One region of the Salinicola sp. MIT1003 genome, then DNA from elsewhere that is predicted to be linked to it. Evidence: predicted binding sites of a transcription regulator. Region 1 holds the regulator's gene; each other region holds the start of a gene.
The links. Region 1 encodes PhoB, which activates phosphate uptake and scavenging genes when phosphate is short. Its sites were predicted from a motif close to TGTCATANNNNTGTCANA; they were not measured.

Region 1 (10,052 bases):
CGGGATCAGCCAGCGCGCCAGCAGGCTACCCGGGCAGGCCAGCGTGAACGGCGCTTCGTCGAGGCGTCGCGCAAGTCTGGCGCAACCCTCGCTCAAGCGTGAGAAAGCCTCATGCACCGCCGGATACAGCTCCCGACCATGGGCCGTCGGTTCGAGCCCGCGCCCCGCCTTGTCGAACAGGGCGGTGCCGAAATGGTGCTCCAAGGTTCGCAGCTGGCGGCTCACCGCGCCGTGCGTGACGTTCAGCTCGCGCGCGGCGCCGCTGACGCTGCCCAGACGAACCGTGGCCTCGAACGCGCGCAGTGCATTGAGAGAAGGTAACGTGACCATCCCGCCTCCGCCGATTGGTGAGTTTTCCTCACTGGATACGGAGAGTTTATCGATTTTCTCCGCCGCGCTACCAGCCTAGTCTGAGCCCATCGAATCGACTGACCGGGAGCGACTGATGAGTACAAAGAGGGTTGATCTCCCCGACGAGCATGGCTTTTTCGGCGGCTCGGACGATCGGGGCCAGGCAGGGCACGGCTATGGCGGGCGCTATGTCGCGGAAACGCTGATGCCGTTGATCGGCGAGATCGAGGCCGCCTACGACGAGGCGCGGGCCGATCCCGCCTTTCAGGTACGGCTGGACGAGCTGCGCCGTGACTATATCGGTCGCGCCACGCCGCTCTACTTCGCCGAGCGCCTGACGGGGCATTTCGGCGGCGCGAAGCTCTATCTGAAGCGCGAGGATCTCAATCATACCGGCGCGCACAAGATCAACAACGCTCTGGGGCAGGCGCTGCTGGCGCAACGCATGGGCCGCCAACGGCTGATCGCCGAAACCGGCGCCGGTATGCACGGCGTCGCCGTCGCCACGGTGGCGGCGCGTCTCGACATGACCTGCGTGATCTACATGGGCGCCACCGATATCGAGCGCCAGCAGCCCAACGTGCAGCGCATGCGCCTGCTCGGCGCCGAGATCGTGCCCGTCCACGCCGGCACGGCGACGCTCAAGGACGCCATGAACGAGGCCCTGCGCGACTGGGTTGCCAATGTCGACGACACCTTCTACATCATCGGCACCGTGGCGGGGCCGGCGCCCTATCCGCGCATGGTGCGGGATTTCCAGTCGGTGATCGGTCGCGAGACCCGCGAGCAGCTGCTGGCGACGCAGCATCGCCTGCCGGACACGCTCGTCGCCTGCGTCGGCGGCGGTTCCAACGCCATGGGACTGTTCCACGCCTTTCTCGACGATACGGACGTGGCCATGATCGGCGTCGAAGCGGCCGGCGAAGGGCTGGAGAGCGGCCGCCATGCCGCCAGTCTCAATGGCGGCACGCCCGGCATCCTGCACGGCAATCGCACCTACCTGCTGCAGGACGACGACGGCCAGATTCAGGACGCCCACTCGATCTCCGCCGGGCTCGACTACCCCGGCATCGGCCCCGAACATGCGTATCTGCATGACAGCGGCCGGGCGAGCTATGTGGCGGTGCCCGACGACGAGGCGCTTGAGGCCGTCGCGCTCTGCTGCCGGCTGGAAGGCATTCTGCCGGCGCTAGAGTCGGCGCACGCGCTTTATCACGCCGGGCGTCTGGCGGCGACACAGGGTCCGGACCAGGCCATCGTGGTCTGCCTGAGCGGCCGCGGCGACAAGGACATGGATACCATCACCCGTCACCTGATGCCCGAGGAGGCCGACTCATGAGCGTTTCGTCTTTGAATACGGATGTCCTGGATACGGCTGGCTCGAACCCCCGAGCCTTGATCGCCGATTCGCGCCTGGCGCGTCGCTTCGCGGCACTGCGTGTCGAGAATCGCGCCGCGCTGGTGACCTACATCATGGCCGGCGACCCCGACCCCGAGACCAGCCGCGACCTGCTCGAGCGCCTGCCGGCAGCGGGCGCCGACATCATCGAGCTGGGCATGCCGTTCAGCGACCCGATGGCCGACGGCGTGGCGATCCAGCGCGCCGGGCAACGCGCGCTGGCGGGCGGCCAGACGCTGGCGCGCACGCTGGAGAGAGTACGCGACTTCCGCCGTCACGACGATGACACCCCGATCGTGCTGATGGGCTATCTCAATCCGATCCAGCGCTTCGGCGAGGACCGCTTCCTGCAGGCGGCGGCCGAGGCCGGCGCCGATGGCCTGATCCTGGTCGACCTGCCGCCGGAACACGGCGCCGCGCTGACCGCCCGGGCCCGCGATCTGGGCTTGGCGCGGATTCCGCTGGTGGCACCGACCACGCCGCCGGAGCGGTTACCAAAGCTGCTCACCCAGGGTGATGGTTTCGTCTACCGCATCGCCTTCAATGGCGTGACCGGCACTCGGCGACCCGATATCGCGGCGTCGCTGGGCGAATCGCTCAGCGAACTCAAGCGACAGTCGCCCCTGCCGGTCGCCGTCGGCTTTGGCGTGCGCGATGGCGACACGGCCGCTGCCGTTGCCCGGGTTGCCGATGCCGTCGTCGTCGGCAGCGCACTGGTCGAGCGGCTCGCCGAGACAGGTATGGAGGGCGCGCTGGCACTGACGCGGGAACTGGCCGAGTCGATTCACGGCGCCCGGAAAAGCGAATCCTGAACGCACCGATCGTTCGCTTTTATGCATGAATACGTGCGCAAAAACGCGCTTTTGTTCGATTATTTAGGTAATACACTGTCTTCATTGCGCCGTCGCTGACGCTCGGCGCCCGAACAACAGGAGACAGACCATGTTGACGATTCGACGCGGTAACGAACGCGGTTATGCCGATCACGGTTGGCTCAAGAGCTACCACTCGTTCTCGTTCGCCGGCTATCACGACCCGAAACACGTGCACTTCAGCGTGCTGCGGGTCATCAACGAAGACCGCGTCGCCCCGGGTCAGGGTTTCGGCCAGCACGGCCATCAGGACATGGAGATATTCTCCTACGTGCTGAGCGGTGAGCTGGCCCACCGCGACACGCTGGGCAACGGTTCCTCGATCGGCCCTGGCCGGGTGCAGATCATGACCACCGGCACCGGCGTCGAGCACAGCGAGTTCAACCACTCCGCCAGCGAGCCGGTGCATTTCCTGCAGATCTGGCTGTTCCCGCGGGCGCGAGGGCTGACGCCGCGCTATGCCGAGAAGGATTTCACTGAAGCCGACAAGCGCGGCCGGCTGTGCCTGATCCTGTCACCGGATGGCCGCGACGGTTCGCTCACGCTGCAGCAGGACGCCTTCATCTACGCGTCGCTACTGGACGGCGACGAACGCGCCGAACTGCCGCTGGCAAGGGGTCGCCAGAGCTACGTGCACGTGGTCAGGGGCAGTATTACGGTCAACGGCCAGGCGCTTGAAGGCGGTGATGCGCTGATGCTCGTGGATGAGCCGGGGGTCGTGCTGGAAAAAGGAGAGGACGCCGAGGTTCTGGTCTTCGACCTGCCAGCCCTATCGCAACAGTGACACGGGCGTGAGGCGATACCGGCGACAGGGACGTTGCCGGCTTCGTGGCTCGTGGCTCGTGGCTCGTGGCTCGTGGCTCGTGGCTCGTGGCTAAAGATATTTCAGCAGCCCCTGCAGTCGTTCCAGATCGCGGGAGTCTCCCACCAGCCGCAGCTGGCCGTTGAACAGCCCTTCTCGGAAGGCGCGCTGGGAAGGCTTGCGCAGAAATCGCGTGGCGCTTTCCGCGTCGCGGAAACGCAGTTCCAGCGTCAGATCGGTCGGCAGGCCGACATCGCTCCGGATCGCCTGCGGCGTCATGCGATAGTGACGGGCGATCGTGAGGTCTTCGGTAGCAACGCCCCAATCGAATCGCTGGAGCTTTTCCAGGGCATCGCGAAACGCCGCCTTGCGGGAACGCGCGCGCTTGAGCATCACGCCCAGCCACCAGAGCATCAACTTGAGCTTCATGCCACCTCGCACGCATCGGCCATCATCATGGGAATATGGCGGGGAAGAATGCCGACCCACCCTCCTGCGGGGGATCGGCTATCGTTTCGCTCATGGCAAATGAGCGACTCAAGAATCCAAGATCCGAGCTTACTTGCTGACGGCGTCCTTGAGAGCCTTGCCGGGCTTGAAGGCCACGGTCTTGCTGGCCGGAATATCCAACGGCTTGCCAGTCTGCGGGTTCTTGCCCGTCCGTGCGGCGCGCTCGCGAACCGTGAACGAACCGAAACCGATCAAAGTGACATCGCTACCCTTGGAAACCGTACCGGTGATCTCGTCGAGGATGACGTTCAACACCTGACTGGCCTTGTCCTTCGACAGATCCGCACGCTCGGCAATCGCCGCAGCGAGTTCTGGCTTACGCATAGAGCCCTCCTAGTTTGGCAATGGCGTCACCTGAAACGCCTCGCGTTGAGACGAGTTGTTGTTCTCGATGAGGAACAACGCCCTCCGATCGCATAATAGGCCGCTTGATGCGCGGTTTGTCCAGCATCAGGTGACGATTCGTGGCTTATAGATCCGCAGCCACCGGGGCTAGCCTAGCAATGGGGGGGTCGCTCGCGCCAGTTCGACTTTACGACGAACGCAGCGCCCGGTCAGCGCAAAGCCCAGCAGGGCACCGTTGTCGTCCTCGGCCAGCGCAGTGAAATCACCGCCTTCTCCCTCGATCCGCCATCGGCGGGGCGCCTTCCGCGGCGGCAGCGCGACCACCGGCAACAGCGGCGTCTTGACCACGATCGGCCAGCTTCCGTAGCTGACCTCGGTCGGCGTGCCGGTCAGCGTCGCCGCCAGTGCCTTGGCGCTGGCCTGCAGCGGCTGGACGTACATCGCGTTCAGGCCGTTGCCCGGGGCGCCGAGGCCATCGACGCAGGCCACGTCTCCCAGCGCGAAGACGTTCGGGTCGCTGGTGGCGAGCCGGCGATCGGTGAGAATGCCCGCCGAAGACACCGCCAGCCCCGCGGCCTCGGCGAGCGCCGTCCGGGGCGTCAGTCCGGTTGCGATCAGCACCAGATCCGCTTCGAGGCTTTCGCCATCCTCCAGCGCCAGCGTCACGCCTTCGCCGTCGTCATGGAGCGCCGTCACCCGGCGTTCGAAAATGCTGCGGATGCCGGTCTCCTCGAACGCCTCGCCCAGCGCCCGCCCCAGCGGCGGCGGCAGCAGGCGGGCCAGCGGCGTCGCCTCGGGAGAGATCAGCGCCACCCGGTGGCCGCCGGCATGCAGATCGCTGGCGAATTCGCAGCCCACCAGGCCCGCGCCGATGATCGCGATGCGAGCCTGTCGCCCGGGGTGGCGATCCAGCACGCTTCGCAGCCGCCGGTAGTCGTCGAGATCGTTGATCTGGAAGACCCGATCGTGCAGCGCGGGAGACACGTCGAACGGCTGCCGGGGCACCGCGCCGGTGGCCAGTACCAACTGGCCGTAGGGCAGGATTTCGGTGCCGATTCGCAGCTGGCGATTGGCGGTGTCGATGGCGTCCACCGTGGTATGGATGCGAACCCGGACCTGCAGCGATTCGGCCACGCCCACCGCATCGCGTATCGCCAGCCTTTCCGCCGTCTGCCGCTTGGTGAAGGCGCTGGAGAGCAGCGGCTTGGTATAGTCCTCGCCGCTGTCGGCGCTGATCAGGGTGATCGGCCGCTCGGCATCGTGGCTTCGCACCGCCCGGGCCAGGCCCAGGCCGGCCATGCCGGTGCCGATGATCGTCAGTGGCGCAGTGGAATGATCGGATTGACTCATTACGGGGGCTCGTTCGGTCGGTCGTTTCGAGGCCTCATGGTACACTACGCTGCCTTCGAGCCGCGTCACCCTGCGGTTCCCGGCATTTTTCACGGTGCTTACCATGGTGCTGCTCATGGAGTCGTTTCGCGTGCCCCCAGCCTGTCACTGCCATGCCTTGTCACCCGCCGAACGATCCTGGCGCTGGGTCCGCTGGACGCCGGCCGCCGCTCAGCGCCCTCGCATGAGCACCGCCTGGTGGCAGTGGGTGGCCTCCACCGACTCCCTTACCGCACGGCTGATCGCGGCGTCCGCGCGCCCGTTCCGGGTCAAGCTGGTACACCAGGGCGTCGAGCGGCCGCGCCGCGACGAAGCCCAGGCCCTGGGCCTGGCTCCCACCGAGGTGGCCTGGGTGCGCGAGGTGCTGCTGATGAGCGGCGAACGGCCCTGGGTCGCGGCGCGCTCGATCGCGCCGCTGGATCGCATCGGTTACCGCCGCCTGCGAACGCTGGGGGAACGCTCGCTGGGCAGCTGGCTGTTCGCCCAGCACGATCTCCAGCGCGATCCGATCGAGGTAGCGCGGGTCTCGCCCGCTGGCGCTGGCCTCTGGCTGCGCCGCTCGCGCTTTCGCCACGGCACCATCCAGTTGCTGGTCCAGGAGTGCTTCCAGCGGGAAATGGCCGAGGACCTGGGCCTTTCTTCGATCTGAGCGACGATCCACGACCTGAACGGCGGTCCACGACCCGGACGACGATCCGGCCCGATTGCCCATCCAGCCTCGAAGCGAGGCCCCAGTTGCAGTAAAGTCGTTGGCGATTTTCAGGCCTTGCCGTTTCGGAGATTCGTATGTCCAGCGCCAACGATTCAGCCGCCCGACCCCGCGGCGATGGTCCCCCCGCTCTCCCCCGCGGCCTCGCCCGCCTGCCCGACTTCCTGCGCCTGACGCGGCTGGACAAGCCGATCGGTACCTGGCTGCTGATGTGGCCGACGCTGTGGGCGCTGTGGCTGGCCGCCGACGGCCTGCCGGATCGCGCCACGCTAATCATCTTCGTGCTCGGGGTCTACCTGATGCGCGCGGCCGGCTGCGTCGTCAACGACTATGCCGATCGCCATCTCGACGGCCACGTCAAACGCACCCGGGAGCGCCCGCTGGCGACCGGGCGGATCAGCGAGAAGGAGGCCAAGATCCTGTTCGCGGGCCTGGTGGCGCTGTCGTTCGTGCTGGTCTGCCTGACCAATCTCGCCACCGTGCTGCTCTCCTTCGTCGGCGTCGCGCTGGCCGCGATCTATCCTTTCATGAAGCGCTACACCCACCTGCCCCAGGTGGTGCTGGGCATGGCGTTCTCCTGGAGCATTCCGATGGCGTTCATGGCGGTGAGTCGCGAGGTTCCGCTGGACGCCTGGCTGCTGCTGGTCGCCAATGTCGCCTGGACCGTGGCCTACGATACCCAGTACGCGATGGTCGATCGCGACGACGACATCAAGATCGGGATCAAGTCCACCGCCCGGCTGTTCGGCCGGTGGGACAAGCGGATCATCGGTCTGCTGCAGCTGCTGACCCTGGCGCTGCTGGCCTGGGTCGGCACCCGGACCCAACTGGACGGGTTCTTCTGGCTGGGGCTGGCGGCGATGGCAGCCACCTTCGTCTACCAGCAGTGGCTGATCCGCGAACGCGAGCGTGATGCCTGCTTCCGTGCCTTTCTCAACAATTTCTGGTCCGGTCTGCTGCTGTTCGCGGGGCTGGTTCTCGCCCTGTGGCCACTGGTCTGACCAAGACGAGACTGACCCCGCTGGCGCGGTTGTCATATCGTTGTCATATTTTCACGATGTAATCGTCACCGTTCTGTCACGGCCGGAAGGGATCCCGGTGCGCCAATCGCACATGAGGGAAAGCTCCCCGGCGGCTCACCCGAGGCATGCGCATGAGCTCCAAGACCGTACTCATCGTTGACGACGAAGCACCCATTCGCGAAATGATCGCCGTGGCGCTGGAGATGGCCGATTATCACGTGCTGGAGGCGGAAAACGCCCAGACCGGCCACGCCATGGCGCTGGACAAGAAGCCCGATCTGATCCTGCTCGATTGGATGATGCCCGGCACCAGCGGCATCGAGCTGGCCCGACGCCTGAAGCGCGAGGAAGCCACCGCCGAAATGCCGATCATCCTGCTCACCGCCAAGGGCGAGGAGGACAACAAGGTGCAGGGGCTGGAAGCCGGTGCCGACGACTACATCACCAAGCCGTTCTCGCCCCGTGAGCTGGTGGCCAGGCTCAAGGCGGTGCTGCGCCGGGCGACGCCGCCGGGCATCGAGGAAGCCGTCGAGGTCGCCGGCCTGCGTCTCGATCCTTCCAGCCACCGCGTCACCTCCCACGGCGGCGCGCTGGAGATCGGCCCCACCGAATATCGGCTGCTGCAGTTCTTCATGACCCACCAGGAGCGCGCCTACACCCGCAGCCAGCTGCTGGATCAGGTCTGGGGCGGCAACGTGTACGTGGAAGAGCGTACCGTCGATGTCCATATCCGCCGGCTGCGCAAATGCCTGGGCGAGGCGCACCAGCATCTGGTCCAGACCGTGCGCGGCACCGGTTACCGTTTCTCGACCCGGGAGTGAGATAGGACGTGCGCTACTGGATCAACGAACTGTGGCGCCTCGGCTACATGCTGTTCGGGCTCGGCGCGATAGGCTTGTTGCTCGGTGAGCTGGGCGGCGAGCTGTTCGCCGGGCTGGGATGGGGCTTGGCGGCCGGGCTCGGGCTCTATGTCTTCCTGCATCTGTGCCACGTGCGCATGCTCTACGTCTGGCTGCTGAAGAATCCCCGCGAAGCGCCGCCACCCGGCACCGGCGTCTGGGGCGACCTGTTCGACCGGCTCTACAACTATCAGAAGGCCCAGACGCAGCTGCAGCAGCGCCTGCGCGACATCCTGCGCCGTATCCAGGACTCCTGCGAGGCGATGCGCGACAGCGTGGTGATGCTCGATCCCAACGGCGATCTCGAGTGGTGGAACAGTGCCGCCTGCGACATGCTCGGCCTGCAACCCGATCACGATCGCGGCCAGCCGATCACCAACTTCTTGCGCGATCCGCGCTTCATCGCCTATTTCGAGAACGGCGACTACAGCGAGCCCCTGCTGATTCCCTCGCCGATCCAGGCCAACCGCACCCTGCAGTTCCATCTCACCCTGTTCGGCGACAACGAGCGCCTGCTGATGGCCCGCGACGTCAGCCGCCTGCATCAACTGGAGATGATGCGCCGCGACTTCGTGGCCAATGTCTCCCACGAACTGCGCACGCCGCTGACGGTGCTGGCCGGTTATCTCGAGACCTATCTCGACCATGCCGACCAGCTCCCCGAGCGCTGGCAGCGCGGATTCGCGCAGATGCAGGCCCAGACCACCCGGATGCAGAATCTGGTGGAGGATCTGCTGCTGCTGTCTCGTCTGGAGATCGACAGCCCCGACGACGATCGCGACGTGCTCGACGTGGTCGCGCTACTCGAGGAGATCGCCGGCGATGCCCGCGATCTCAGCGCCGGCCGGCATCAGGTGGCGGTGGAGGCCGAGGCGTCGGGACGGCTGCTGGCGAACACCAAGGAGATCCGCAGCGCCATCTCCAATCTCGCGTTCAACGCCGTCCGCTACACGCCCGAGGGCAGTACCATCACCCTGCGCTGGAAGCCCTGGCACGACGGCGCCGCCATCGAAGTCGAGGACAACGGCGACGGCTTCGACCCGATCCATATCCCCCGCCTGACCGAGCGCTTCTATCGCGTCGACAAAGGGCGCAGCGCCGCGACCGGCGGTACGGGTCTGGGGCTGGCGATCGTCAAGCACGTGCTGCTTCGCCATGATGCCAATCTGGAGATCGTCAGCCGCCCCGGTCTCGGCGCCCGTTTCCGCTGCGTGTTTCCGGCCTCGCGCCTGGCGCCAGCCCCCTCCCGACCCGCTCCGGATCTGCCCGAAACGCCGGTCTGACGCGCTCTGCCTGGTTTTTCAGTTTTTTCTCAACCTTCATCGTTCGCGGCCGATAGTGGAGGCAATTCACTATTTGTTTATATGAATTGCGCTCCCACGATCAACAAGGATGGCCCTACGATGACGATGCGACAAAAACTCTGGATCACGGTTGGCCTGATGTGGCTGGGCATGCTGATTCTGGTGGGCTGGATGGCCCTGGAGAAACGCGAGACGCTGATGGCCGAACGCGTGAACAGTCTCAAAAGCTTCGTGGGCAGCGCCCAGACGATGGTCGAGCGATACGTCGAACGCGCCGATAATGGCGAGTTCACCGCAGAAGCGGCCCAGAAATTCGCCCGCAGCAACCTCTCGGCGCTGGATCTCGAAGGCAGCTATGTCTACGCCTTCGACAGCGATATCCACCTGGTCTACCACCCCAAGCGCGAGATCGGCAGCGACATGAGCGGGTTCCGCGACGACAACGGGGTC
Region 2 (10,052 bases), on a different contig from region 1:
TGACTCAGCCAGTCGGCGCTGGCCACTCCCTGCGCTGGCACTTCCGACCAGAATCGCGCCAACTGCAAAAAGCCGGGCTCCGGCTGCTGTCCCGAAAGCGCCAGGTGCTGCAGGAAGGCGTTGAACTGTTCCCGAGCAGCAGCAAACTGTCCATGCTCGGCGAGCTGTCGTACGAGACGCTCATGAAAGGGGCAGTAGTCGGGAATACGATGAATCAGGGTCCGTAGCAACGCCTCCGGTAGCGCCGAGGCAGCCTCCAGAACCCGCTCCGCGTATTCGATCAGCCGCTGGCGCCACTCGCCTCGCGTACGCACCAGCCACTGCTGGAAAGCGACACACTGCCCCAGATGAAGCTCCGCCAGCAGATCGCCCCGATAATGGTCGAGCAACTGCTCCAGAGTCGCCACGGTGGGCGGCTGCTGAAGCAGCTCGTCCGCCGCGCGGAGATCCCAGACGACGGAAGCCGGCAGATCGAAGGCGATCGTCTGCCGGGTGACGGACAGGGATACCTCGGCAAGATCACCGAGGCTGTGACGCAGACAGTGCAAGGCGTGGCGAAGGTTGGTTCGGCCGGACTTGACGCCCTGATCCGGCCACAGCATCTCAGCCAGAGCGGCACGACTGACCGGTGTTTCCTGCATCAGGAGGTAGACCAGCAGCGCCTTCACCTTGTCATAGCTGAACTGCGTCAGAGCCCGCTCGCCCTGCTGATAACCGAAGTGTCCGAAGAGCGAAATTGTTGTTGTAGCTGGACCTGGGTTCATTGCTTTCCATTCATCCGGTGAGAGGTACAGCCGCCCGGTGGCCACGAACGAGACAGCCGTCGTCGTGCCATGGCTCGAGAGCCATGGTTCCAAAGCGGTGATCAGGAGGCACGGGCTGCCGGCACGCCGCTGTGAAAGCGAAACATGGCGTCTTCGCCTTCGATCAGGGCCTGTTCGTGAATGGCAAAGCGGGCCACCCGTTCAGCGACCACTTCCTTTCCCGCATAGCGCTCGGCAAGCCCCAGGTAATCCTCGAAATGGCGCCCTTCCGACCGCACCAACGAGCGATAGAACTTGGCAAGCGACTCATCGAGGTGAGGAATCAACCTGGCGAAACGCTCGCAGGAACGCGCTTCGATGAAGGCCCCGACGATCAGGATGTCGATCAGCCGGTGCGGCTCCTCGCGCGCCACGTGCTCGCGCAGGCCCTCGGCATAGCGCGACGCCTGAATGTGGGAATAGTCGACGCCCCGTTCCTGCATCAGCCCGACCACCTGCTCGAAGTGCAGAAGCTCCTCGCGGGCGAGCTGGGACATCTTGGTCAGGAGTTCGGGGCGATCCACGTAGCGAAACATCAGGCTCATGGCCGTCGACGCCGCCTTCTTTTCGCACTGTGCGTGGTCGATCAGCAACAGTGCGGGATTTTCCAGCGCCGCCTCTATCCAGCGCCTCGGGGTTTCACATGGCAGAAAGTCGAGCAGCTCGGCAGACAGCAGGTCATCGGTAATGCAATCGGTATGGGCAGTCATTCGTTCGGTAGTCATTGACGTTCGTCGAGCACTCGACAGGCAATGCCGAGTACATGAATAAAAGCGGCGCACACGGGTAACGACGATTCGAACCGCGTGTCGGATACGGCGCGATTCGCCGAAAAACGGGACAGAACCGCGGCGAGCGATATCCGTCACCAGATCGTTGATTGGAGCCTGATGAAACACTCAGGTTCCGGTGCGTTGAATCAAAGTGGATTCGATGAAATTTCGCTCCATGGTAGCGCCTGGCCAACCAGACTTCGACACCCATCTGCTCGACCATGGTGACATTGACTTTCTTCGCGGTTTTCTCCGCCTGCCCCTGTTCCGCCCGAACGATGACGGCTCCTTAACATTGTCGACAGTTTCACGTAGACTTCGCTGCGCCCACCGCAGCCGATCTGTTGCCGACCGAAACGTACCCATATAACGGTTACAAAGTCGCGGCTACGAAACACATCGCTCATGCGGGCTCTAACACTAGATGAGGCTCTCCACCGTGCTTGAAGCTTACCGCCAACATGTCGAGGAGCGCGCCGCCGAAGGCGTGCCGCCGAAGCCGTTGAACGCCGAAATGACCGCCCAACTGGTCGAGCTGCTGAAGCAGCCGCCCGCTGGTGAAGAGGCATTTCTCCTCGAACTGATCACCGATCGCGTACCACCGGGCGTCGATGAAGCCGCTTACGTCAAGGCAGGCTTCCTCACCGCTATCGCCAAGGGTGAAGCGACCTCGCCACTGATCGACAAGATCCATGCGGTCAAGCTTCTCGGCACCATGCAGGGCGGATACAACATTGCCACGCTGGTCGAACTGCTCGACGACAGTGAACTCGCTCAGGAAGCCGGCGAACAGCTGAAGCACACGCTGCTGATGTTCGACGCCTTCCACGATGTCGCCGAACGTGCCAAGAACGGCAACGCCATTGCTCAAGGCGTGCTCGAATCCTGGGCCGAAGCCGAATGGTTCCTCGCCAAGCCGGCCCTGCCCGAGAAAATCAGCATCGCTGTGTTCAAGGTGCCGGGCGAGACCAATACCGACGATCTCTCTCCTGCCCCGGATGCCTGGTCACGCCCGGACATTCCGCTGCATGCCAACGCCATGCTCAAGAACCCGCGCGACGGCATCGAGCCGGAAGTCGCCGGCACCAAAGGGCCGATGTCACAGATCGAAGCGGTCAAGGCCAAAGGCTTCCCGGTCGCCTACGTCGGTGACGTGGTCGGCACCGGCTCCTCGCGCAAATCCGCCACCAACTCCGTGCTGTGGTTCTTCGGCGACGACATTCCCCACGTGCCCAACAAGCGCGCCGGCGGTTTCTGCTTCGGCGGCAAGATCGCGCCCATCTTCTTCAACACCATGGAAGACGCAGGCGCCCTGCCGATCGAAATGGACGTCGACAAGCTCGAAATGGGCGATGTCATCGATGTCTATCCCTACGAAGGCAAGGTGACCCGGCACGACAGCGACGAAGTCGTCTCCACTTTCCAGCTCAAGACCCAGGTCATCCTCGACGAAGTCCGTGCCGGCGGTCGTATTCCGCTGATCATCGGTCGCGGCCTGACCGAGAAGGCCCGCAACGAACTCGGGCTGCCGGGCTCCGACATCTTCCGCAAGCCGGAGCAGCCGGTCGACACCGGCAAGGGCTTCACCCTGGCACAGAAGATGGTCGGCAAGGCCTGCGGCATGGACGGCGTGCGTCCGGGCATGTACTGCGAGCCGAAGATGACCACCGTCGGCTCCCAGGATACCACCGGCCCGATGACGCGGGACGAGCTGAAGGACTTGGCCTGCCTCGGCTTCCAGGCCGATCTGGTCATGCAGTCCTTCTGTCACACGGCGGCCTACCCGAAGCCGGTGGACGTCGAGACGCATCACACCCTGCCCGACTTCATCATGAACCGTGGCGGCGTCTCGCTGCGTCCCGGCGACGGCATCATTCACTCCTGGCTCAACCGCATGTTGCTGCCGGACACGGTCGGCACCGGCGGCGACTCCCACACCCGCTTCCCGATGGGCATCTCCTTCCCGGCGGGCTCGGGCCTGGTCGCTTTTGCCGCCGCAACGGGCGTGATGCCGCTGGACATGCCGGAATCGGTACTGGTGCGCTTCAAGGGCGAGCGCCAGCCGGGCATCACCCTGCGTGACCTGGTCCATGCGATTCCCTACTACGCCATCCAGCAGGGCCATCTGACCGTGGCCAAGTCCGGCAAGAAGAACATCTTCTCCGGCCGTATTCTGGAAATCGAAGGTCTGGAAGATCTCACCGCCGAGCAGGCGTTCGAGCTTTCCGACGCGTCCGCCGAGCGTAGCGCAGCGGGCTGTACCATTACGCTGGGTGAAGAGAGCGTTACCGAGTACCTGAACTCCAACGTCACGCTGCTGAAGTGGATGATCAGCGCAGGCTACGGCGATCGCCGCACGCTGGAGCGCCGCATCGAGGCGATGGAAGCCTGGCTGGCCGACCCGAGCCTGATGCGTGCCGATGCCGACGCTGAATACGCCGCGGTCATCGAGATCGACCTGGCCGAGATCGACCAGCCGGTGCTGTGCGCGCCCAACGACCCGGACGACGCGCGACTGCTTTCCGAAGTGGCCGGCACGCAGATCGATGAAGTGTTCATCGGTTCGTGCATGACCAACATCGGTCACTTCCGTGCCGCCGGCAAACTGCTCGAAAAGCAGCCCGCCGGTAGCCTGAAGACACGACTATGGCTTGCGCCGCCGACCAAGATGGACCAACATCAACTGACCGAGGAAGGTTACTACGGTATTTACGGCAAGGCTGGCGCGCGCATGGAAATGCCGGGCTGTTCGCTGTGCATGGGTAACCAGGCACGCGTGGCGCCGAAATCCACCGTCGTATCCACCTCTACCCGTAACTTCCCCAACCGTCTGGGCGACGGCGCTGATGTCTATCTGGCATCGGCAGAACTCGCGGCGATCGCTGCCGTCGAAGGCCGCCTGCCAACGGTCGATGAGTACAAGGCTACCATGGGCGAGTTCAATGCCATGGCGGGAGAAATCTATCGCTACTTGAACTTCCATGAGATAGAGGATTTCCAGAAAGCGGCCGCTACTGTCATTCCGGTCGCCCAGGAAGCCTGACACGTCTCTTCCGATGCTCGCAGCTTCAAGAAGAGGTCACCGAAACGCCCCGCCATGCGGGGCGTTTTTTTGTCTCTTCCTCCCGTCATCTCCTCATCTCGTCACCTCACCAGACGCCCGGTTTCGTCTTGCAGGTACCGAGCAGACCGCGAGCCGGGAACTAACGCCGCCTGTCTCCGGCATCGAGTTCTTCCAGTAGCGACTCGCCGATACGCCATTGTGGCTGCCAATGCGCATCGTCGGCAGTGGCACGCTCTATTTCCAGGCGATCGTCTTCCGTGGCAATGACCAGGCAGTCGATGGATAGACGACGGTAGAGAGATGGCACTTCGCTGGGATAGCGAAGCGGCACGTCATCGAGACGAATATTGTGCTGCCAGGGCTCGGTGGTGACGAGCGCGAGGACATCGCAATGCGAGCGAAGTCGTTGCAACAGCCCATAGTGAGCGCTGTCGCTGCCACAGATGATGATGCGCTTCCTGCTATGCGCCCGGACAGCTGGCAACCATCGTTTGATAGTAGAGAACATGGCATTCGACCTGATGGGAAACTTGATACAAGTGACTGTCGGCCATGGGAAAGCTTCTGGCAAGCACAAGCAAGGCGTGATGATTATCCTGCTCTCCAGCGGCTGTCATTCCGATTTCGATGTCTGCCCGGGCCATTCCTGTCATCACGGGGAGTACGTAAGGCTATGCGTCTCATCGCTGTTCTGACAATATGCGCCACGGTCTGGTCAAATCGTGATTTGCATACCTTCTCATGATTGGCCGAGCAGACCATTCATGCTAAAGGCTTGATATCGCTATAGACACACGGACCGCGACAGTTTCCACAAGGAGTTACAACGTGAAATTCAAGGCTTTGTTCGCTCTCCCCCTGGCTTCCGTATCGTTGATTGCCCTGGCCCCGCCGGCCCAGGCCGCCAACGCCGACGGCCTCTATCTTGGCGTGGGGACCGGTTTCAGCTCGCTGAAGAACGACGACAGCGATGTCGGCGACTTCATCGAATCCGGCAGCGACGATTTCGATGTCGATGACGACGACAACGTCTACAAGGCGTTCGTCGGCTACGAATACAGCCGTTATTTCGCCACCGAGGCCTTTTACGCCGATCTCGGCAAGGTCGAGCTGAAGGGAAATGGTGTATCGAACACGGACCTCGAGAGCAAGGCCTATGGCCTCAGCCTGGTCGGGAAATTGCCGATTACCGACTGGTTCGAGCTTTTCGCCAAGGCGGGCATGGCGAAGTGGGAAACCGATGTCGATGGTCATCTTGGTAACGCCTCGATCGATCTGGACGACAACGACGGCATCGATCCCGTTTACGGCGCCGGCGCTCAGCTCAACTTCCATCCGCTGCTGTTGCGTGCGGAATACGAACGCTACGACTTTGACAGCGATTACGAAGTGGATTCGTTCACCGCCTCGGTAGGCTGGCAGTTCTAGGCAGTGCTTGTCCCGGAACCGTCTCAAGCCGCCCGCCAAGGGCGGCTTTTTCGTTCGATGCCAGACAAGCCTGGACTTGCGCGGATGACGGTTTGACGACAACACTGACAATCCATTCATCCTTGCGGTCATTCCGCCGCGCTCACTCGATTCAGGAAGGAACGCCGCCTCCAAGCCATGCTAGCCCCTCGATCACTGATTCAGGACATCGCCCGACAGATTCGCGCCCATCTACGTTCGCTGGTCGCTTTCCATCTCTTCTTCACGCTGCTGGCATCGGCCGTCTGGGTGCCGTTGTCGGCCAACACCCTCTCCGGCCTGCTTCACCGCATCGGCCGCCCGGTGCTCAGCAACGGTCAGATCATGGACGTTGCGCTTTCGCCCTGGGGATTACTCTGGCTGCTCACGGCGACTGGGCTCAGCTTTCTGGTGATCTTCCTTCAACAGGCCGGGATGATGCTCGTCGTCTCGAACCCGGCCGGCAACCGCTATCGGGCGGCCATGGGCTCGCTATGGCACTTGCTGCGCCGATTCCCGGCGCTGGTGACGCTCACCTTTCTTCAGGTAGGCAGCCATCTGCTGCTGGCCGCGCCGTTTGCCGTAGGTCTGGCTCATCTCTACGATGCCATGCTCGGCGATATCGAACCCTACATCCTGATTCATCTCAAACCGCCGGTCCTGTGGGAGTTCCTGGCCGTCGCCACACCCATCTTCCTGATCCTCGTCCTGCTGAGCGCCGCTCTCTATTTTCGCTGGTTCCTGGCGCTGCCGGCGATGATGCTCGACGACCTCAAGCCCGTTGCCGCACTGAAGCGCAGCCGCGAATTGACCCAGGGGCGACGTCTCCCCATGGCACTGCTGGTGGTCGGCATCGCGCTGCTCGTGGCAGCCATACCGATCGTTTTCTCCTTGAGCTTCAATGCTCTGGGCGGCGTACTGCTCGGCCATCTACCGGAACGCAACAGCGTGCTGGTACCTGCCATGCTGACCTATCTGGCGCTGTATATCGTCGCCACCATCGCGCTCACGTTCCTGGGTATCGCGGCCAACAGCATGCTGGTGATCACGCTCTATCACCGCGCCGTGGGACGCGCCACCGTGTTTCGCCCCGCCGCGACGCCCCACCGTTCCGGTGTCATCGCCTGGGGCGCAGAGATCCTGCTGCTGATCTTTGCGCTCGGCCAGGCGGGCTGGATACTGCACGGCTTCGAGATCAACGACCATGTCACCATCACCGCCCACCGCGGCAGTTCGCTGGTAGCGCCGGAGAATACGCTGGCATCGATGAACCAGGCTATTGCCGACGGTGCCGACTATCTGGAGCTGGACGTGCGTCTGAGCGGTGACGGCCGGATCGTCGTGTCCCACGACGATAATCTGAGCCGCCTGACCGGCGTCGACCGCCGGATCAGCGACATGACGCTGGCGGAGATCGAGCAGGTCGACGTGGGATCCTACTTCGGCGATGCCTTCGTCGGCGAACGCATCCCGACCTTTCAGCAGATTCTCGACAACGCGCGGGGCCGTATCGGGCTCTACGTCGAGCTCAAGCCCGCCCCCGGCACGGCCGAGGAACTGACCCGCAAGGTGATCGCGCAGTTGAACGCCGCCGACATGACAGACCGGGCCGTCCTTGCCTCGCTGTCGCCGGAGGTCATCGAACGGGTCAAGACGATCGACGACGACATCCGCACCACGCTCTTTATGCAGTTCGTGCTGCCTGGCGCGCTCAATACTACCGATGCCGACATCATCGGATTGCGCCACACTCAGGCCACACCGAGCTTGCTGAGAACCATCCACGACACGGGCCGTGAAGTCGCGGTATGGACCGTCAACGGTATTGGCGACATGTCGCGCTATATCGACATGGGCGTCGACAACATCATTACCGACCGCCCTGACGCGTTGACCGACATTCTGGAAGCGCGCCGCGAGATGTCCGACGGCGAACTGCTGCTGGTGAAGTTGCGCAACTGGATTCGCACCTGAGGCAACGCGGCTCGCGGCACCGACACCAACGCCAACGCCAACGCCAACGGCCTGAACGATATGTCTGCGCAGGAAAAAGCCGGCACGATATCCTCGCGCCGGCTCGGTGGTTCTGCCGTCGGGCTCAGCCCAATGTTTCGCCCGCCAGCATGAACCAGGTCTCCAGCACCGCGTCCGGATTCAACGACACGGAATCGATCCCCTGCTCCATCAGCCACTTGGCGAGTTCCGGGTGATCCGACGGGCCCTGACCGCAGATCCCCACATACTTGCCCTGCGCCTTGCAGGCCTGGATCGCCATCGACAGCAGCTTCTTGACCGCCGGATCCCGTTCGTCGAACAGATGCGCGATGATGGCGGAATCGCGATCCAGTCCCAGCGTCAGCTGTGTCAGGTCGTTGGAGCCAATGGAGAAGCCGTCGAAGTGCTCGAGGAACTCGTCGGCCAGCAGCGCGTTGGACGGCAGCTCGCACATCATGATGATCTTGAGAGCGTTCTCTCCACGCTTGAGACCATTGGCTTCGAGCAGATCGACGACGGCCTTGCCTTCGGCGGGCGTGCGCACGAACGGCACCATGATCTCGACGTTGTTCAGTCCCATCTCGTCGCGAACGCGCTTCAAGGCCCGGCACTCCAGCTCGAAACAGGCGCGGAAATCGTCGGAGATGTAGCGCGAGGCGCCACGGAAGCCGAGCATCGGATTCTCTTCGCCCGGCTCGTAGAGTTTGCCGCCGATCAGATTCTCGTATTCGTTGGACTTGAAGTCCGACAGCCGCACGATCACGCGCTTGGGATAGAACGCCGCCGCCAGGGTGGAGATCCCCTCGACGAGCCGGTCGACATAGAAGCTGACCGGATCGGCATAGCCTGCCGTGCGGAGATCGATGGTCTGCTGCAGGTCAGGCGAGAGCTTGTCGTAGTCCATCAACGCCCGCGGATGCACCCCGATCATGCGATTGATGATGAACTCCAGCCGCGCCAGCCCGATACCTTCGTTGGGCAGCCCCGCGAAGGCGAAGGCCCGGTCCGGATTGCCAACGTTCATCATGATCTTGAACGGAATTTCCGGCATGGCGTCGACGCTGGTGGTCTGGCAGTCGAATTCGAGCTTGCCCTGATAGACATGGCCGGTGTCGCCCTCGGCGCAGGAGACGGTCACCTCGATGTCGTCTTCCAGCAGTTCGGTGGCATCGCCGCAGCCGACTACCGCCGGGATGCCCAGTTCGCGGGCGATGATCGCCGCGTGACAGGTTCGACCACCGCGATTGGTGACGATGGCGGAGGCCCGCTTCATGATCGGCTCCCAGTCGGGATCGGTCATGTCGGTCACCAGCACGTCGCCGGTCTGCACCTTGTGCATGTCTTCCGGCGATTCCACTAGCTTGACCTTGCCTTGGCCAATGCGCTGACCGATGGCGCGGCCATCGACCAGCACGCGGCTCTTGCTCTTGAGCGTGAACCGCTCCAGCGTGCCGCCTTCCAGATTCGACACCACCGTTTCCGGCCGGGCCTGGACGATGTAGAGCTTGCCGTCGTCGCCGTCACGCGCCCATTCGATATCCATCGGCCGACCATAGTGCTGTTCGATGGTCACGGCCTGGCGCGCCAGCTCCATCACGTCTTCATCGCTCAGGCAGAACCGCTGACGGTCCGCATGGGCGACATCGACGGTCTTGACCGACCGCCCCGCCGCGGCGTCATCGGTGTAGACCATCTTGATCCGCTTGGAACCCAGCGTACGGCGCAGCACGGCAGGCCTGCCGGCGGCCAGTGTCGGCTTGTGAACGTAGAACTCGTCAGGGTTGACCGCGCCCTGCACGACCGTCTCGCCCAGCCCCCAGGCACCGGTGACGAAAACCGCATCCCGATAGCCGGATTCGGTGTCAAGCGTGAACATCACGCCGGACGCTGCCGTCTCGGAGCGCACCATTTTCTGCACACCGGCGGAAAGCGCCACGTTCTCGTGAGCGTAGCCGCGGTGGACACGATAGG
Region 3 (10,052 bases), on a different contig from region 1:
ATCAATACCTGCAGCAGCACGACCTGCCCAACAACTTCGACTACTTCGATCCGACCAAGGTGGAAGAAAAGCGCGAGTGCGGTCTGCATTTGCAGCATTGACCGGCAACGCGTCTCGCTCGGTCCGCACCCTACAACGCATGAGCCCCGCCAGTGGCGGGGCTCATGCGTTGAGAAAAAAGATCGTCTGCTGGAAACGATCCCGACAGGAACCGGCCTCTACGACACGGTTTCTACAGCACCGGCAGCTGAATTCCCTCGAACAGCTCGGCCTCGTGCCGCGGCCCCGCCGCCAGCGCCGCCTCGACGGTTTCTCGATCGAGGTGTGGTGCCATGCGCTTGACGAAGTCATACATGTAGGTACGCATGAAGGTGCCGCGACGTATGCCGATCTTGGTGGTGGAACTCTCGAACAGATGCGACGCATCCACGGCGATCAGGTCGCTGTCGGCAACGGGGTCGACGGCCATGTGCGCAACGATGCCAATCCCCAGTCCCAGGCGCACGTAGGTCTTGATCACATCGGAGTCGGCCGCAGTAAGCACGACATTGGGCGTCAGGTCCCGGGACTTGAACGCATCATCGAGCTGCGAACGACCGGTAAAGCCAAAAACGTAGGTGACCAGAGGATGTTCGGCGACGCGTTCGAGCGTCAGCTCGCCGGTGGCCAGCGGGTGCCCCTTGGGTACGAGCACGCAACGATTCCAGCGGTAGCACGGTAGCAGTACCAGATCGTTGAACAGCTCCAGCGACTCGGTGCAGATCGCGAAATCCGCGGACCCTTCACTGACCATCTGCGCGATCTGCTTCGGCGTCCCCTGCTGCATGTGAAGAGCGACATCCGGATACTTCTGGCGAAACTCGCTGATTACACCAGGCAGCACGTACCGTGCCTGGGTGTGCGTGGTGGCAATCGCCAGGTTACCGCGGCGTTCGTCGCTATGTTCCTGCGCGACGTGCTTGATATCCTCGACCGTTCGCAGCACCTTGCCGGCCAATTCGACGATCGCCTCCCCGGCGGGTGTCACGCGAGTCAGATGCTTGCCGCTGCGCGCGAAAATCTCCACACCGAGTTCATCTTCCAGCAGCCGAATCTGCTTGGAGATACCGGGTTGCGACGTGAACAGGCTTTGGGCCGTCGCCGATACATTAAGCTGATGCCGTGTCACTTCCCATACATAGCGCAACTGCTGAAGCTTCATAAGCGACCTCGTGGCTTCCCGACTCACCAAAAATGGCATAAGAAACGATTTAAAGATTACTTTACGCAATAAGTGGCAGCACGTGAAGGCCAAAAAACGCTATTCCGGATATGAAAAAATGACCTTTAATAACTTGGCGCTATCGTTTCGATAAGCCAGGATATTTGCCAGCATCCCATGCAAGGGCTAACATCGACGCCATAAGCTCGGTAAGAGCGCAATGTCTACAGGAGTTAACGTCATGTCCAACAACGTCGATGTCACCACGGCCAATTTCGAACAGGAAGTGCTGAATTCGGACAAGCCCGTTCTGCTCAAGTTCTGGGCGCCCTGGTGCGGTCCCTGCAAGATGATGGCGCCCGTCGTCGACGAAGTCGCCGATGAAAAGGCCGAGGATATCAAGGTCGTCAGCGTCAACGTCGATGACGCCCCGGAGATCGCCTCCGAGCACGGGGTGCGCGGGGTTCCCACGGTGATGCTGTTCAAATCCGGCGCCAAGGTCGCTTCGCTGGTCGGCGCGCAGTCCAAGTCCCAGCTGACGCAGTTCCTCGAACAGAACGGCTGATACCGGCAGACCGCCGACAGATAGTCTCGGTTTCGCCATATTCTCAAGGCCGCACTCTCGTGAGTGCGGCTTTTTCATGGCCGCCATTCCGGTCGCCGGGTAACCGAACGGCAGTCGGAACCTCGAGAGGCCAAGCCAGCCTGCTCTCGAACTGGGCTGGCCGGTCGAATCTCCGGTGCCTGACGCTACCTGATCGCTACTCGATTTCTTCCTCCAGCTCATCCAGCGCTTCCTGAGCCTTGCGCTGACGCCGCCGTCTACGCTCCGAGGGGCTCAACATCTTGGCGATCCAGCGCGTCTCGGGATGGCTGTCCAACGCGATCTTGAGCGTCATCGTCAGCGGTACCGACAGCAGCATGCCGACCGGCCCCAGAACCCACCCCCAGACCACCAGGGAAAGAAATGCGACCAGCGTCGATAGCCCCATCGTTCGGCCCATGACGCGGGGTTCGACGATATTGCCAAGAATGAAGTTGATGGTGAGATAGGTACCCGACAGGATCAGCGCCTTCACTACCCCGCCGTCCGGCATCGCGAGTGTCAGCAGGACCGGCGGCACCGCGGCCAGCACCGAGCCGATATTGGGAATGTAATTGAGAATGAAAGCCAGTGCCCCCCAGAGCAGCGCGAACTTCACCCCGACGAGCCATGCCGAAATCGTGACCAGCACCCCCGTGATCAGGCTGATCACGGTCTTTACCGCCATGTAGCGCTTGAGGTTGTAGCTGAACTCGGTGAACCGCTCCAGACTCGGCCCCGGATTGGTCAGTGCCCTGGCCACCTTCTGGCGAAAATCCAGCGTCTCGAACAGCATGAAGTTGACCATCAGTAGAATGACCAGGCTCTGGGACAAGACCAGGCCCAGACCGCTGAGAAAGCCGGAAACCCAGCTCTGGTCGCTGGAGTCGTCGACCATGTTGGAGAGTTGCTGCGGCGAAACGGACAACCCCTGGTTGGCCAGCCACTCCAGCAGGGTCAAATAGTGTCCCTGGAGCTGCTTCTGCGTTTCCGGCCAGCTGTCCATGAACATCGCGAAGCTGTTGGCCAGCAAGGTGCCGAACAGCGCCAGCAACCCGCCCAGTATCAGCAGCGTGATCAGTACGGCCGCGAAGGGATTGACCCCTCGGCGATAGAGCCAGTGGACTGGCGAAGCGCAGATCACGGCGATGAACAGCGACAGCAGTATCGGGATGATGAGGCTTTCGGCGGCGCGTATCCCGGCGATGATGATCGTCAGCGACGCCAGCGTCAGCATCAGATTGAAGGGAACGTTCCGAAACGTGGGTTCCTGCCCGGACGACATAGTGATAATCCTAGTGACACATCCTGTGAATCGAGACAGTAGCATGATCCTCGCACGGGTTCGTTGCCACGATGCAAAGTGTCGGCAATATCCTCTTTATCCAGACGCTGAATGCAGACACGCCCGAGCCAGAGCCCGGACGTGTCTACCAACCTTGATCGATGACTGATCCTCGGCGATCAGCCATAACGGCCGGTGATGTAGTCCTCCGTCCGGGATTCCTTCGGCTGGGTGAAGATCTTGGTCGTGTCGTCACACTCGATCAGGCTGCCCAGATACATGAAGGCGGTGATATCCGAGATGCGGGCTGCCTGCTGCATGTTGTGCGTCACGATAACGATCGTGTAGTCCTTCTTGAGCTCGTTGATCAGGTCTTCGATGTACCCGGTCGAGATCGGATCCAGCGCCGATGTCGGCTCGTCGAGCAGGATCACTTCCGGCTTCACCGCGATGGTGCGGGCAATGCAAAGCCGCTGCTGCTGCCCGCCGGAGAGTGCCTGACCGCTCTGCTTGAGCTTGTCCTTGACCTCGTTCCAGAGCGCCGCCTTGCGCAGCGCCCACTCTACCCGTTCTTCGAGCTCGCGGGCCGAGAGCTTCTCGTAGAGACGAATCCCGAAGGCGACGTTGTCGAAGACCGACATCGGGAACGGCGTCGGTTTCTGAAAGACCATCCCGACCCGCGAGCGCAGCAGGTTGAGATCGACGCCCGAATCGTAGATGTCGTGATCGTCGAGCAGGATCTGGCCCTCGGTCCGGATCCCCTCGTAAAGATCATGGATGCGGTTGAAACAGCGAATCAACGTCGACTTGCCGCACCCCGAGGGGCCGATGAAGGCCGTGACCTGGCGCTCGGGAATTTCCATGGAGACGTTCTTGAGCGCCTGGAACTTGCCGTAATAGAGGCTCAGATCGTCCACCCGCAGCTTGGTAGCAACCTGGGGAGCAGGCGTCGCATCGACGGGATCGGCGTCGCGTTTCTGCTTGAGAGAAATATCGGCTGTCATGGCAGTCTCGCAGCTGGAAATCAGGAACGCTGGCGCGAGAAATAGCGCGCCGCAATGTTCAGAATCAGGATGGCAGCGGTCAGGATCAATGCGCCGCCCCAGGCCAGTGCAACCAGATCGGGAATGAAGGCATTGATCGTCATGTTCTGGTAGATGGTCATCGGCAGGTTAGCCATCTCGCTACCCAGGTCGAAGAAATTCCATTGATTGGAATTCAGCGATGTAAACAGCAGCGGTGCCGTCTCGCCACTGATACGGGCAAAGCCCAACAGGATACCGGTCAGGATGCCGGCACGAGCGCCGCTGTAGCAGACACGGACGATGATCCACCAGCGATGGGCGCCCAGCGCAGCGGCGGCTTCCCGCAGCGAATTGGGGATCAGACGCAGCATGTCCTCGGTGGAGCGAATCACTACCGGCACGATGATGACGGTCAATGCCAGCACCCCTGCCCAGGCGGAGAAGTTACCCATCGGCACGACGACCACCGCGTAGATGAACAGGCCGATGATGATCGACGGTGCCGACAGGAGGATATCGTTGATGAAGCGAATCACCTTCGCCATCACCCCCTTGCCGCTGTACTCCGCCAGCCAGGTACCCGCCGCGACGCCGATGACAGTACCGATCAGGGTCGCGGCGCAGGTCATGATGAACGTGCCCCAGATCGCATTGCCCAGGCCGCCGCCGGTCATCCGCGTACGCTCGACGAAGGTCGACGGCGAGATCGCACCGATGCCCTTGGTCACCAGCGTGAAGAGGATCGCGAACAGAAAGACGAACCCGATCACGGTGGCCAGCTGACAGAGCAGCATCACCAGCTGGTTGAGCCGCTTGCGGCGGCGGTAAAGCGGCGTTTGACTGATATTCATGGCTCTCTCCTGCCGCTTACGCGTGGCGACCGGTACTGTTGCGCAGCAGATAGCGCGCGAAAGCCAGTACCGCAAAGGTAATCAGGAACAGAATCAGGCCGAGCGCCAGCAGCGCCGAGCGCTGAGTGCCGTCCGACTCGGAGAACTGGTTGGCGATCAATGCCGCGATCGACGTGCCCTGCCCGGTCAAGGTGGTATTCAGGAACAGGTTGTTGCCGATCACGAACGTCACCGCCATGGTCTCGCCCAGCGCACGCCCCAGACCGAGAACGACACCGCCGACCAGACCGCCTTTCACCGACGGCAGAATCACGCGCCGCGTCACTTCCCAGGTCGTGCAGCCCAGCCCGTAGGCGGACTCGCGCATGACCGCGGGCACGGTGTTGATCACGTCTCGGCTTACCGCCGTGATGAAGGGAATGATCATCACCGCGAGAATGATGCCCGCCGTCGTCAGACCGGTACCGGCGGGAAAGACAGAGGGAAACCAGGTGCGCAGTAACGGTGCCAGCACCTCCATGCCCCACATGCCGTAAATGATCGAAGGGATACCGGCCAGCAGCTCGATCAATGTACTTAGCGGCTGACGCAGGAACCCCGGGCATCGCTCGGTCAGAAAGATAGCGATGCCGAAAGAAACCGGCACGGCAATGACGATCGCGATGAACGACGTCAACAGCGTCCCGTAGATTGCCGGCAGCGCGCCAAAGACCTCGACGTTGGCCGCCCAGCGGTTTTCCGTAAAAAAGTCCAGGCCGTAACGCTGGATCGCCGGCCAACTGGACAACATCAACGACGCGATGATCGCACCAAGCAGCAGCAGCACGGCAAAAGCGAACGCGAACAGCGTGCGCTCGAACCATACATCGATGCGCGCCTTGCGTCGTAGCCGCTTGCGGGCAGCATCGCTGAGATGTCCCAGGCCGCTGGCTTGAATCGCGTTGGAGGTGGCCATCTTCATTCCTCATCGACTTGCCAACATGCCACCAACCGGCGGCATTCGATACAGCGCCGCGACGGAGGCGGTATCCCGCTCACCGTCGCGGCATGTCATGCAGGGATCACTGGTTCCAGACAGCGCCGCCATCCGGACCCTGGATTTCGCTCCAGCTGTCGCGAACCATCTCGGCGACGTTCTCCGGCATCGGCACGTAGTCCAGTTCCTGAGCCATCTCGCTGCCGTTGCTGTAGGCCCAGTCGAAGAATTCCAGTGCCTGACGCGCAGCGTCGGCGTCCTGGACTTCCTTGTGCATCAGGATGAAAGACGCACCGGTGATCGGCCAGCTTTCGTCACCCGGCTGGTTGGTCAGCACCAGATACATGCCCGGCGCGGCCTTCCAGTCGGCGTTGGCGGCAGCAGCCATGAACGACTCCATACTCGGCGCAACGACTTTGCCGGCCTGGTTCTTCAGGTGTACCAGACTCAGGTCGTTCTGGGCCGCGTAAGCGAACTCGACATAACCGATCGCGCCATTGGTGTTGGCGATCTGGCTGGCGACACCAGCGTTCGCCTTGGCGCCGACACCAGCCGGCCACGCGACGGACTTGCCCTCACCCACGGTGTTGGCGAAATCTTCGCTGACCTGGGACAGGTAATGCGTGAACAGGAAGTTGGTGCCCGAGCCTTCCGCACGGTAGACCGGCGTGATCTGAGTATCCGGCAGATCCATGTTCGGGTTCAGCTTGGCGATCGCCTCGTCGTCCCAGCTGGTGATCTTGCCCTGGTAGATGTCGGCCAGCGTCGGGCCATCCAGGTTGAGCGAACCCCCTTCGATACCTTCGACGTGGAATGCCGCGACTACGCCGCCCATGACCATCGGCCACTGCATCAGACCGTTCTTGTCGAGCTCTTCCTTGGTCATCGGTGCATCGCTGGCGCCGAAGGTGACCGTCTTGGCGACGATCTGCTGAATGCCGCCGCCGGAACCGATCGCCTGATAGTTGAGGCCGATGCCGGATTCATCCTGGTAGGCGTCCGCCCACTGCGAATAGACCGGGTACGGGAAGGTTGCGCCAGCGCCGGTAATGGCTTCCTGGGCCTGAACACCAGCGGCACCCAGAACCAGCGATCCGGAAATGAGCGTTGCGAAGACGTGTTTAAGCATAGCGATATCCTGTTTCCACCTTGAATGCGTGAGCGATAACGACGTTGCGAAGGTTGCCAACACTCTCAGCACACACCGTACTTCAGTGTCGTGACAGTTTTATGACACCGATGTAGCAACTATCGCGAAGGTTTCGAGGTCGTGCCCGCCCTTTTACGAAAAAACCATCGAACGATTGCCTGAAGTCTTCAGGATCGTCGATGGTTCTTTGACGGAGCATTACCGTGACAACCTTCGCGCCACCACAGTGGCAAGGTTTGATGACAACAGGATGACAAACGTCAAATCGAGTAACGATCTCGCCGTTTAGGGTAACGGCTCAGGATGTCATCTCGTCAGACACGACACGGCGCTTGAGCGCCCGGCCAGCCAGCACGCGAACGGCGATGTTGCCCAGTAGCGTGGCGCCCAGCATCGTCAGTACCGTCGGCCAGGCGCTGGCCAGTTCGAAGGCCCCCACCAGCGCCCCCGAGACGGCGCCGCAAGTAAACTGCAGACAGCCCTGTAACGCGGTCGCCGTCGCGCTCATGCGCGGGAAATGATCCAGCATCGACGACATCGCGTTGGGACTGATCAGCCCCTGCATGCCCACGAACACCACCATCAGCGGCGCCACGGTGAAGATGGAGTCCAGTCCTGTCGCCACCATGGCGACCAGCAGTAACCCCGCCGTGAGCTGGACCCCCAGCCCCAGGAGCAGGTTCTGCTGCGGCGTGCGCGTCTTCAGCAGCCGGATATTGAGCCGGCTGGACGACGCCATGATCAAAATGTTGGCGCCGAAGACGAAAGGATAGAGCGTGGTCGAAAGCCCGTAGTGCTCCATGTAGAGATAAGGAGAACCCGTGATGAACGCGAACATGCCGGCAAACGACATCGACACCGCACCGATATACCCCATCGCCTCGCGATGCCGAAGCACGCTGACGTAATTGCCGAGGATCTGGCGTGCCGAAGGCGCCTGCGGATCGCGTCCATGGGTCTCGGGAAGATAACGACCCAAAAGCCACAACACGAACGCGGCATAGACGGCGAGAAACAGGAAAATCAGCCACCAGTCCGTCAGGTGCAACAGCGCGCTACCGATGGCGGGTGCCACCAGCGGTGCCATCATCAGGATCATCACCATGGTGGACATCACCTTGGCTGCCTCGCGGCCACTGAACCGGTCGCGCACGATCGCCGCAGAGTTCACCACGCATGCTCCGCCGCCCAGCGCCTGCACGAACCGCCACCCCCACAGCGTCGCCAGCGAGCCCACCTGGGTCAGCGCCAGGCTGGCGATGAAGAAGACGCCCAGACCCAGCATCAACACCGGCTTGCGGCCAAATCGATCCGAGAGCGGCCCACAAATCAGCTGGCCCAGGGCAAAGCCGAGCAGAAAGACGCTGAGAGATAGTTCCGTGTGATGCACGCTGGCACCAATCGAAGCGGCCAGTGACGGCATCGCCGGCAGGTAGGCATCGATCGCCAGCGGCGCCAGTGCGGTATTGGCCGCGACCAAAAACGCCAGACGGCGTGCGCTCAAAGTCGTCACACTCTCTCCTTAATATTCCGGTGCCTCACTCCGATTTTCCTGCCGGAGACAAACTGGAAGGAACCCATGGAAAATCACGCAAAAAACGCCTTGCCAAAGCGGCAAGGCGCGAAGGTTCGAAACCCGATAGTCACAACATAACACTCGAAACAAGATCCTGAAGCGACCGCCGAAGGCTGTCCGGATCCGACTCGTGGCTAGTGCTTCTGCTACCGGCGTGGCAACTCGTCACGCTAGGAGCCCGATCGCGATCAGCCGCGCGATGGCGCGTTTGTGCGCTGTGACTCGAGCAGCTCGACGAACGGTTGAAACTCGTGCCGATTGTGCTCGCTCATGCGCATGAGGATGCGGTGGGCCTCGAGGATTCGCCGCTGGATGTCGTTTTCATCCGCCTCGACATGGGGCAGCTCGTCCAGTTCCGATGGCTCGGTCAGCGGAGCTTCCAGCAGCGTGAAATAACGCGCGAACCCCATCACGTCCAGCATGCGTCGCACGTCCGGATGTTCGGCGATGATCGTGGGTGGATCATCCAGCCGCCCCTGTACGGCCATTGCCACCTTGGCCAGAAAACCCAGCGCGGTCGAATCGACGTTGGTTGCCTCGCGCAGGTCGACCATCACCGCACGCAGCCCCGGCAGTTCCGCCAGGCGCTGGGCCTCGGCATCCAGGGTGGCACACAGCGTCAGCCGCACGTCACCGCACAGCTTGAGCACAAATACGCCCGACTCGAAGGCCGCCTTGATTCGCCCTTCAATCATGGTCGAAACCACTCAGTGTCATCATGCTGAGATCATCCGGCAGAGGATCCCCCAACGCCAACCCTTCCCTCAGATCGTCGACGCTGGTGCAGTGTGTCGTGCGGCGTTCGAGTTCCTTGAGCCGCGCGTCCAGTGACCCCGCCGGCAAACACTCGAGAATGCCGTCGGAGCAGAACCAGAGTCGAAACGACTCCGGCAAAGGACAACCATAGATGGGGTACTCGACATCGGGAAACAACCCCACGGGTGGCCCCTCGCCTCCTAGATAAGCGCTACGCCCCTCGGCCTGGAGGATCGGCATCGGCAACTGGGCGCCGAGCGCATAGTGCAGAAAACGACGCTCGTGGTCCAGTACCCCGGCAAAGACCGTCGCATGCTTGCCGATTCCGGTCTCGAGCAACTCGCGATTGAGCTCGCCCAACCATCGGGACGGAAACGCCTCCGGCAACAATGTGCGCCATTGGGCCAGCCAGCGGTTGCAGAGATACCGCAGAAGCACGGTAACGAACGCCGACGAGGAGCCGTGCCCGGCGACGTCGGCAAAGTAGAAGAAGCTGTAGCGGTCGTCGCAGCGCTGAAAGTCCAGAAAATCGCCCGACAGGTACAACGACGGCGCGAACCAGTAGTCACAGCGCACGCCGAGATGCGTAACGCCCTGGGGCGGCAGCAACTTGCGCTGCACATGGCCTCCCGCACGCTGATCGTCCCTC

Region 2: BC443_RS01965 (glycerophosphodiester phosphodiesterase) is a predicted target of PhoB. The motif match lies at 6,152-6,169, and genes of this name have one in related genera.
Region 3: pstS (phosphate ABC transporter substrate-binding protein PstS) is a predicted target of PhoB. The motif match lies at 7,140-7,157, and genes of this name have one in related genera.

What each region holds. Positions count from the first base shown of each region.
Region 1 covers NZ_MCAP01000007.1:42,854-52,905, forward strand. The annotation lists gene BC443_RS03565 (LysR family transcriptional regulator) at 1-330, opposite strand, end outside; gene trpB (tryptophan synthase subunit beta) at 446-1,690, shown strand; gene trpA (tryptophan synthase subunit alpha) at 1,687-2,562, shown strand; gene BC443_RS03580 (pirin family protein) at 2,693-3,406, shown strand; gene BC443_RS03585 (hypothetical protein) at 3,497-3,853, opposite strand; gene BC443_RS03590 (HU family DNA-binding protein) at 3,983-4,258, opposite strand; gene BC443_RS03595 (FAD-dependent oxidoreductase) at 4,427-5,629, opposite strand; gene BC443_RS03600 (chorismate lyase) at 5,760-6,317, shown strand; gene ubiA (4-hydroxybenzoate octaprenyltransferase) at 6,455-7,378, shown strand; gene phoB (phosphate regulon transcriptional regulator PhoB) at 7,531-8,220, shown strand; gene phoR (phosphate regulon sensor histidine kinase PhoR) at 8,229-9,581, shown strand; gene BC443_RS03620 (methyl-accepting chemotaxis protein) at 9,702-10,052, shown strand, end outside.
Region 2 covers NZ_MCAP01000004.1:35,132-45,183, reverse strand. The annotation lists gene BC443_RS01990 (AAA family ATPase) at 1-764, opposite strand, end outside; gene BC443_RS01985 (tRNA-(ms[2]io[6]A)-hydroxylase) at 866-1,528, opposite strand; gene acnB (bifunctional aconitate hydratase 2/2-methylisocitrate dehydratase) at 2,016-4,619, shown strand; gene BC443_RS01975 (hypothetical protein) at 4,780-5,148, opposite strand; gene BC443_RS01970 (porin family protein) at 5,469-6,068, shown strand; gene BC443_RS01965 (glycerophosphodiester phosphodiesterase) at 6,246-8,060, shown strand; gene ppsA (phosphoenolpyruvate synthase) at 8,185-10,052, opposite strand, start outside.
Region 3 covers NZ_MCAP01000020.1:8,819-18,870, forward strand. The annotation lists gene BC443_RS09595 (phosphoadenosine phosphosulfate reductase family protein) at 1-101, shown strand, start outside; gene cysB (HTH-type transcriptional regulator CysB) at 233-1,201, opposite strand; gene trxA (thioredoxin) at 1,443-1,766, shown strand; gene BC443_RS09610 (AI-2E family transporter) at 1,963-3,069, opposite strand; gene pstB (phosphate ABC transporter ATP-binding protein PstB) at 3,249-4,073, opposite strand; gene pstA (phosphate ABC transporter permease PstA) at 4,094-4,945, opposite strand; gene pstC (phosphate ABC transporter permease subunit PstC) at 4,962-5,900, opposite strand; gene pstS (phosphate ABC transporter substrate-binding protein PstS) at 6,007-7,050, opposite strand; gene BC443_RS09635 (Bcr/CflA family multidrug efflux MFS transporter) at 7,370-8,584, opposite strand; gene BC443_RS09640 (STAS domain-containing protein) at 8,836-9,342, opposite strand; gene BC443_RS09645 (response regulator) at 9,335-10,052, opposite strand, start outside.